One region of the Bacillus sp. MN7755 genome, then DNA from elsewhere that is predicted to be linked to it. Evidence: predicted binding sites of a transcription regulator. Region 1 holds the regulator's gene; each other region holds the start of a gene.
The links. The regulator LexA, encoded in region 1, represses DNA repair genes until DNA is damaged. The targets are predictions, from matches to a motif close to CGAACATATGTTCG.
Positions count from the first base shown of each region.

Region 2: ACYVEC_RS28785 (Y-family DNA polymerase) is a predicted target of LexA. The motif match lies at 1,554-1,567, and genes of this name have one in related genera.
Region 3: addB (helicase-exonuclease AddAB subunit AddB) is a predicted target of LexA. The motif match lies at 1,951-1,964, and genes of this name have one in related genera.

Region 1 covers NZ_BTRL01000007.1:23,136-26,409, forward strand. Annotated here, with positions in the region: gene ACYVEC_RS05335 (DUF1700 domain-containing protein) at 1-271, shown strand, start outside; gene ACYVEC_RS05340 (DUF4097 family beta strand repeat-containing protein) at 272-1,078, shown strand; gene lexA (transcriptional repressor LexA) at 1,164-1,784, opposite strand; gene ACYVEC_RS05350 (YneB family resolvase-like protein) at 1,926-2,582, shown strand; gene ACYVEC_RS05355 (DUF896 domain-containing protein) at 2,628-2,867, shown strand; gene ACYVEC_RS05360 (bifunctional metallophosphatase/5'-nucleotidase) at 2,908-3,274, opposite strand, start outside.
Region 2 covers NZ_BTRL01000031.1:91,840-95,113, reverse strand. Annotated here, with positions in the region: gene ACYVEC_RS28800 (FtsK/SpoIIIE domain-containing protein) at 1-458, opposite strand, end outside; gene ACYVEC_RS28795 (hypothetical protein) at 474-794, opposite strand; gene ACYVEC_RS28790 (helix-turn-helix domain-containing protein) at 1,059-1,280, shown strand; gene ACYVEC_RS28785 (Y-family DNA polymerase) at 1,643-2,878, shown strand.
Region 3 covers NZ_BTRL01000008.1:187,803-191,076, reverse strand. Annotated here, with positions in the region: gene addB (helicase-exonuclease AddAB subunit AddB) at 1-1,925, opposite strand, end outside; gene lepB (signal peptidase I) at 2,042-2,605, opposite strand; gene ACYVEC_RS08005 (TVP38/TMEM64 family protein) at 2,662-3,255, opposite strand.

The DNA.
Region 1 (3,274 bases):
TAATTTTATTATTGTGTTAGGCCCGTTAGTTGCAATTATCGCTTTTATATCTTCCTTTTGGGTCGGTGGAATTGCTAGTGTAGTAACACCATTTTTCGTTATTGGAAAAGTATTTATGGGTACTTTTATATGGTTGGATTTATTCGTTAGTATAACGTTTGTTGGCGTAGGTTTGTTGTTATGTATTATCGCTTATTATAGTACGAAGTGGTTTAAAAGGCTATGCGTACGTTATGTAATATGGAACTTCAAAATGATAAAAGGGGAGTAGATGATGAAAAAAATATTGTTAGTAGCAATCGCTTGTATCATTATTGGAGTAATTGGGATTTCACAAACATATAAAAAAGCAGTACAAACTGCAGAAAAAGGAAACAAAGAAGATATAATCAAAAACGAAACACTAAAAAATATAGAAGTTAAGTTAGATGCTGGGGATATTGTTGTCCAAAAATCGCCTGACTCTTCTTTTTATGTAAAGCAATCAGGAGATACACGTAAACAAGAGGTTCGTATTGCTGAAGATGGTGACACATTAAAAATCATTGGGGAAAGAGAAAAAGGTGCTTCATTTGATTTTTCCTTTTACGATTTTAGGTTTCAAACGTCTACATTGACTCTCCTTGTGCCTGAACGCTCTTACCAAGATGTAAAAGTAAATTCATCTGCTGGACAAATCGAAATAAGTGATGTGAAAAGTGACCGTGTAAGTGTTGAGACACTTGCTGGTGAAGTGGATTTGAAACGTGTAACGGCTAAGAATGTGGAGGGATCTACAAAAGCTGGTGAGCTGAACTTTAAAAAAGTAATAGGGAAAGTGACTGCAAAAACGACCAGTGGGGAAATAAATATTCTAGATCATGATTCTAAGTATAATCTAGAAGCAAGTTCAACTGCGGGAGATGTAGATATTGTTTTATCGGAAAAACCACAAGATGCTGTAATCACCGGGCAAAGTGCTGCGGGAGATGTAACAATTTTTAATGAAGAAAATAAAAACGTAACAATTGGTAATGGGAGTACAAAGATTAGCGGTAAAACTGCTGCGGGAGATGTGACGATTGAAACGCGTTCATAAGAAATAGAATGTATGAAAATCTATCAAAATACAAAAAGAAGATAATTACCGTATATAAATAAGGTAATTATCTTCTTTTATATTCTTAATGTAAATCACGATATACGCCAATTACTTTACCGATAACTGACACTTGTTTTAAAATGATAGGTTCTAATGAAGAGTTTTCCGGTTGTAGACGGAAATGGTCTTTTTCTTTATAGAAACGTTTAACAGTTGCCTCGTTATCTTCTGTTAAAGCGACTACAATTTCACCATTATATGCAGACTGTTGTTGGCGAACAACAACTAGATCTCCATCGAAAATACCAGCTTCAATCATACTATCTCCAGAAATGCGTAACATAAACACTTGATCTGCTCCAGCAACAATGCTAGCTGGAAGTGGGAAGTGATCTTCTACACTTTCAACTGCTGTAATTGGTAATCCAGCAGTAACTTTTCCGATGATTGGAACTTGAATAACAGATTGTGTTTCTGTATCCATTCGGTCATCACCTAAAATTTCGATTGCTCGTGGTTTTGTTGGATCGCGTCGAATGTATCCTTTTTCTTCTAATCTTGATAAATGTCCGTGCACTGTAGAACTAGAAGCGAGGCCGACTGCTTGACCGATTTCACGTACGGAAGGTGGATATCCTTTTTCTTGTACTTTTAGCTTAATAAAGTCGAGAATGTCTTGCTGGCGTTTCGTTAACTTTTCCATGTTTTCTAACACCTCGTTTTCTTTCATTTTTCTTATTAATAAGTATAACATGTGAAAAAACATTCTACAAACATAAGTTCGAACAAAAGGCGAATTTATGTTACACTGAAGGGAAATAATAGTGAGAAAGAGGGGTTCATAATGAATGCAATTATTTATGCACGTGTGAGTACAACAAAAGAAGCGCAAGAAACATCATTATTACGTCAAAAAGATGAATTATTGCATTTAGCGGAGCGCTATCAAATGAATGTTACTAAGGTGATTGAAGAGCAGGCTAGTGGTTATACAATTGAACGTGATGGAATATTAGAAGTGCTAGATACAATTCGAGACGAACAAATTGATGTGCTACTCATACAAGATGAAACGCGCCTTGGTAGGGGAAATGCAAAGATTGCATTAATGCACTGTTTACATAAAGAGGGAATAAAAGTATACACGCATACGCATAATGGAGAATTACAATTGTCGGATTCGGATTCGATGGTATTAGATATTATTGGTATTGTTGAAGAGTATCAAAGAAAGATTCATAATTTGAAAATTAAACGTGGTATGCAACGCGCGGTAGAAAAGGGCTATCGCCCAGAAAATAATTTAAAGAATCGTCATTTAAGCGTAGGACGAGAGAAGAAAGAAGTGCCGATTGAGGAAATTGTGCGTTTGCGCAAGAATGAACTTACTTTCGAAGAAATTGCAGCAACGCTTCGCGGCTTTGGTCATAATGTTTCAAAAGCGACGGTACATCGTAGATATGTAGAGTATACAAAGCAATTGCTTGATAAAGAAGAGTAACTATTGTATGATAATAATCAGTTTTGATTAGAAGGGGGATTCGAGATGCTTAGTCACGAACTCGTTGAACGCATTAACTTCTTAGCGAAAAAAGCAAAAGCTGAAGGTTTAACTGAAGAAGAACAACGTGAGCGTCAATCGCTACGTGAACAATATTTAAAAGGATTTCGTCAAAATATGTTAAACGAACTTAAAGGAATTAAAGTCGTTAACGAACAAGGTACTGATGTTACACCGGCGAAATTAAAAGCTTTAAAAGAGCAAGATAATGCAAAATTAAACTAAAAGATGGGCAAAGCCCATCTTTTTTTATTTATTATATTCGTTAGTTAATAACTTTCCAGTTGTTATTGATTGTTGCTTCTATTTTTTTGTGCTTCAATATATAGTCAGCAATAAGTTCAGACATATCTGTTGGTATGTCTTTTATTACAGGCTTTTTTTGAAACATAAAGAAGTTCCCTCCGCCGCTTGCACGATAACTATTCATAACGACGTCATATTCTTCATCCATATTAAGAGGAGTGCCTTTATACTGTAAAGATTCTACTCTCTCGCCAATTGGTTTGGAAATGTTTAATACGTACGAAATTCCTTCCCACATATCGTAATTATAGTGTTGCGGTTTTGGTTCTATGTAGCTAGGGTTTACGATGATGGTTCCATCTGCTTTTAATATGAAATAAGAAGCA
Region 2 (3,274 bases), on a different contig from region 1:
GTTTCCCCCGCTATTAATAAGTGTGGTGTATTGGAATCAACCATATCATACGTAATCGTTTTTCCAAATTGATCCCGGCCAACCACAACAGGAAGACGGTACCCTTTTAATAAGGGCTGCCATTCTTTATAGCGGTACTTGTAAGGTTTTGTTCCAGCATCTGAATGGAAGACATGTAGTACAAACTTTTTCACATCCCCTTCAATGGTAATATTCCGTCCTAATATTTGCTGAAAACAAAACCATTTCTTTTCAATCTTCTGTGGATCTAATCCGTTTGGTATGGTGAAAACATACCTCACACTTTCTGCTGAAGAAGAAACATTGTGGACCTTGGGATAAATAGGCATTTTCCCCCCACGTGTTTGATGTTCCGTATATAAACCTGCTTTTCCGAATACCTCCATAAGCTGATTCCTTAGCCTTTGTGTACGAAGCCACTCCTTTATAATCCCCATTACTCCCTTCCCCCCTTAAAACATGATTACAATACGAACAAATATATATCCAATCAAGCAAACCCCACTAATTCGCGTGCCGTGATACAAAACTTCACTTACAAATTTAGCTGCTGATATATAGTCCTGTCGCACCAAATATTTTTCTAACATGACTGCTCCAATTAAAATCATTCCCATAACTCCTAATCCAATGTAAGTGTGTAATACCTGATCCGGCATATGAAGGAATGCGAAAGGACTTAATGAATTGTATTTACGAATGTTCTTTTCTTTATCTTTGTATGATCGATCCATAAACTCGCGAAAAGGAATTGTTTCTTTCCTAGAACGCATTTAAATCTCCCCTTTATAAACAGAATGAACAAACTAGATGAAATATAGGGTTTATAAGCTTATTACCTTGATAGCATTACTTTGCTAGTTAACGTGGTAGGTACTTTACTAGTCCAAAGGCTAGTTGATTTGGTATCTACTTTGATAACGACCTTGATACATCATATTGTGAAAGGCTTGTACATTATTAACACTTTTGTTTAAAAAAAATGAGCCTTGGCAAAGATAGAATTATACAAGTATAAAAGAATGGGAGTGTAAAAGGTGTTCGGATTAGGAAAACCTTTATCAAAGTTTGGAAAATTTCTTAAGAGGAATGAAATTACTCAAACAGAATTAAAAGAATGGAGCGGAGTAAACCAAAATACAATTAGCCGCATTACACGATCTAATGAGAATAGGCCATCATTAGGTAATGGCCAAAAGATAATTAGAGCTTTAAAAAGAAAAGGATACCGTGTAGACTTTGAAGATTTTTGGATGTAAGAATCAGCTCGATAAATCGGGCTGATTCTTTTTTGAGAAATTTATCATCCTTTTTGACTTTTTAACACGGATTAAATTCAATACTAACCGGAAGAAAATCAAATTCCATGCAGAGGTAAACAAGCCAAAGTTTAACCTTAAACAAAAACACTGGTTAATGTTACTGTGGGTGTTCGAAATTACTACGATGATATCTCGTATCCTCTTTTAAGAAAAAGCTAACTAATTAAGTCTAACTTCTTATTTTTTTACAAAAAAAAAACTCTTTATAAAAGAACATATATTCGTATATAATAAGAACAAACGTTCTAATTATATAAGGAGGCGTAAAGGTGTATGACTACTCAATTTTGCCAAATTGAATTATTTTATGTGTAGATCTTCGTAGCTTTTATGCAAGCGTGTCCTGTATCAAGATGGGCTTAGACCCACTGCATACTAAATTAGCTGTAGTAGGAGATGTGAACAGGAGTGGCTCCATTGTTTTGGCTGCAACACCACCATTAAAAGCACTAGGCGTTAAGAAAATGGCAAAGTTGTATGAAATACCACGGCGTAAAGACATTCTTGTTGTAAACCCAATTATGGGAACTTATATCAAATGCTCAAATTACATAACAAAATTAGCTTTACAATACGTTCCAATTGAGGATTTTCACCAATACAGCATCGATGAATTCTTTATGGATATTACAAATAGTATCCATCTTTTTGCGAATGAGCCTTATGAATTTGCGCTGAAATTCAAACGTGAAGTATATGAGAAAACAAGAATTGAATGCACGATTGGGATTGGACCTAACCCTTTAATGAGCAAGATCGCTTTAGATGTGGAAGCGAAGAAGACAAAAGACTGCGTCGCGTATTGGAAATACGAAGATGTCCCCATAAAATTATGGCCGATACGACCACTTAGTAAGTTTTGGGGAATTTCGAGTAAAACAGAAGTTAAGTTAAATCGAAAAGGAATACATTCAATTGGAGACTTAGCGCAATACCCACTCAAATACTTAAAACAAAGTTTTGGAGTTATTGGTGAAGAATTACATTTACATAGCAACGGCATTGATTTTAGCCGTATTGCAGAAAAATACATACCAGCAACAACTTCTATTGGTAAAAGTCAAATACTCATGCGTGATTACACAATAGAGGAATTCCCAATTATTCTACTGGAACATATCGAGGAAGTTTGTTATCGAATGCGAAGGCAAAATAAACTAGCTCAAACTATCCATTTTTCTATTGGTTACAGCAAAAATTACGCTGGTGGTTTCAGAAAAACTCACACTATGAACCGACCAACCAATTTAACAATGGATATTTATAAGATTTGTACATACTTTTTACATGAGTTTTATACTGGGGAACCCATTAGAACCATCAATGTTTCTTTAACTAACTTAATCAATGAAGGCGAAGAACAAATCTCACTATTCGATAATGTAATACAACGAGAAAAAGAAATACAACTAACTAAAGTAATGAACGAAATACGCACTAAATTTGGAAAGAACAGCATATTACGAGGAATTTCTTATACAAATAGTGCAACAGCAAGATATAGAAACACATTATTAGGAGGACACAAATCGTGAGTGCGAGACGTTATCGACTAAGTAAAAACGTTGGTATTACAACGTTTTTAGCGACAAACGATGACTGTTCTTTAAAGAAATAAGCCAAGGCTACAAGAACAGGATAACTGTTCAGACAAGTGAGAGGAATGAAGGAGTAACGACCTGAAACTCTCCCAGTGAGATTCCCGACAGCATACGTTAGGCATAGCGTGATGTTGGAAGCAGGGTAAAACATGCAATCATTATCCGAAGTACCCTACAGGATAACCGAAAGCCATTCGGAATAATAAACCAAATGGAACTGATAAAGTATTGTATGCTGTCAGCCGACATGGTGAGAATGTGTAAACACTGACGAACTTGCGAATGTACGCCTCGATATTGTGACGGGTTAGAAATGACTCGGAGTCTGAA
Region 3 (3,274 bases), on a different contig from region 1:
GGTGCTAATTCAATTCCTGCCGCACCAAGAACATCTCTTTCCTCATCAGAAAGCATACCTTCATCCATAGGTGCTGCTGGAATGACACCTTCATTTACCCCAATGACGAATGTTGCTTTCACATTTGATAACCTAGAACGATCAATGTTAGCAATTAACACTTGGTCTAATGACGGCGGAATGTTTGCGAATTGAAGCGCCTCAAGACCTGTCGACATAACGTCTGTGAACATAGAAAGTGACATTTTCTCTTCGCCAAGCATCTCAACAAACGTATCAAGAAGACTCATTACTTCTTCCCATACTTGCTCATGATCTGTCGCAAATAAGAAATCGCCGCTCTCTTCTGCACGAATACGTAATGCTTCTAGTTTTTTCGGAACATCCAGCTCTTCTAAAAATAAGTAAACAGCTTCACACATTTGCATAACTGTTCCCGCACGCTTCAGTCTTTTTTGCATACGAATAACAGGCGTTCTTACAACGTCGCGCAATCGATTTATTTTCTCTTCCATTTCACGTTCACTGTCTGTAATCATCCCATTCGTATCGTCAAGAGAACGATAGCGTCGGTACATCCACGGATCCTCAGAAGTCCATCTCTTCCCTTGTACACCGTACGCTAAACAGTAGTTTTCAAACTCATCCATCTCTTCGCGCATTGCTTCTTTTCTTACGTCTAATGGATATAAAAGCTCTGTTTTCACGCAGCGAAACACTGCATCATAACGCCAGTTCCCGCTAATAATCTCGAGTGCTGACCGAATGCATTCTACTAGCGGATGATGTGACATCGGTCGTTTTTCATCGATGAAGTGCGGGATATTATAATCTGTAAATAACGTTCGCATCACATCGTAATAACTTTCCCCGTTACGAAGAAGAACTGCAATATCACGGTAACGATAATCTTCGTCCGCCACAAGTCTACGAATTTCACGAGCAACACCTTCTACTTCAGCTCGTAAATTAGCTGCTGTACTAATCGTTACACTTGCTTCACCGTGAAACTTTTCATTTGGACGTGCTTCGTAATGCGTTTCTAAATGCGCTAATGCTTGCGAATGAAAACGCGGCTGTTCCATAAGCGGAATCGTTTTTTCAATTTCTATCTTCTCTTCACGTGCTACTTGTTTTATTTTTTCATACGTTAACGTCGTTTCATAAAATAGATCTAGTTCATTTACTGGCTGTGCTAACGTCTTTTCATCTATCGTTAACGTAATCGTAACTCTCGCTCCGCAAATCATAAGCTGTCTTACAATTTCTAGCTCTTGTGGTGAAAACGAATGAAATCCATCTATATAAATTTCAGCCTGATTTACATACTCAGACTGCGGAAGCTTTTCCACTAGTAATTGCAGGTAGTCTTCTGAATCTAAATACTTTCCAATTAAAGCACGTTCAAAATCATCATATAATAACTGTAAATCATACACTTTATTCGCTAATAGCTTTTGTTCTGCACTGCTACTATGTGCATCTAATTGTTGCCACATTTCATATACGTTAGATGGCGTCACATTATATCGTTTAAACTCCGCAATCATGCTGCCAAGATGTTCAAAAAAACCGTTTTGCTCCGCTGCTTTTTGGAACACCGATAATCCATCTTTACGAGACTCTACAATTTTACGAAGTAACATATGTACGCCCGCTTCATTAATGTGAAGACGACTCGCTCCACCAACTTCTTGCAATACCTTCCACGCTAACCGTGAAAAACTAAAAACTTGTGCCCGAATAGAACCTCTAACATCCTCACTACCAATTAACGCCTGCTGCGTTTGGAATGTCATCTGTTCTGGCACAAGATATAATATTGTTTTCCCTCTTGGACGCTGCTTTAACTCTTCTTGCACTTCGTGTAAACAAAGTGTACTTTTTCCACTTCCCGCTCTACCAATCACAAATCGAAGTGACATGTAACCCCACCTTTCACTTACATAACGAACGTTAGTTTGCTACTATAATTGTATTATAGGACACGAAAAAAGACAAACGGAGTAGTTTGTCTTTTTCTATACTTCTACCTATTATATCAACCTTTTGAAAAATTCGTTTGCACCTCTTGAAGTGGCCAATATCGTAAATCAACTTTACCGACAACTGTATCAGCTTTTACAAACCCAAAGTGTCTACTATCCCAACTCCCGAGACGATTATCACCTACTACAAAAATATATCCCGGTGGCACCGATTTTTCTTTCGTTAACTCTTCTAGTTTAAAATCACCTGTTAGTTGTCGTCCATCTATCTCTTTCTTATACGTTTCTAAATAAGGTTCATCCACGAATTGTCCGTTTATATATAGTTTATCATGCTTATATTCAATTTGATCCCCAGGTAAACCGATAATTCGTTTTACGTAATCCTCTTTTTTATTCGCATGAAACACAACAACATCAAACCTATTCAAGTCCCCCACTTGATAACTCACCTTATTTACAACGAGCATATTGCCATCTTGTAATGTCGGCATCATTGACTTCCCCTCTACAACGTACGTTGAAAAGAAAAACGTTCGAAAAAATACAGCTAATAATACACCAATTAAAATTGTTCGTATCCACTCTATGCCTTCTTTTTTCAAAGTTTTCTTCATCCGCTTCTCCCCTTATCCTTTAATCATGAAGCTTTCCTTTACAAAGAAGACTATTCTTAATGTAGTTCTAACTTTACTTCAATTTTCTTACCGACATACCACAAAATAAAAATACCAATTGCTACAATAACTGATTTCAGCGGATTATGAATAAATGACATTAAATCATGACCGATATACGTTAAAATAAAAATCATCACAAGCTTTCCGAACGCAAGCGCGAGGCCAAACTGCTTTACACTTATGCGAGATAAACCAGCGACAACGTTTATAAGCGCAGACGGTGTAAACGGAAAACAAAATATGACGAAAATCGGTGCGAACCCTTTCCTTTCAATCCATCCCATTGCCTTTCGTACTCTCTCATGCTTATTTACAAAAGAAAAGAAACGACTTCGGCCAAAATGGCGAATAATGAAAAAGACAAGTAAGGCACCCATTACTGATCCAAGCCATGAATAAAGAAAACCGAGCCAAAATCCAAATGCAACAGCATTCGCCAATACAAATACGATAAGTGGCAATGCCGGAATTAGCGCCTCTATCATCGGTAAGCCAATACCAAGAAGTGGTCCGAACGCTTTATAACTTTCAACAATATAATCCATATTTTCTGGTGAAAAATACTCTTTGATTGTCTGAAAATCCATTCTACACTTTACCCCTTTA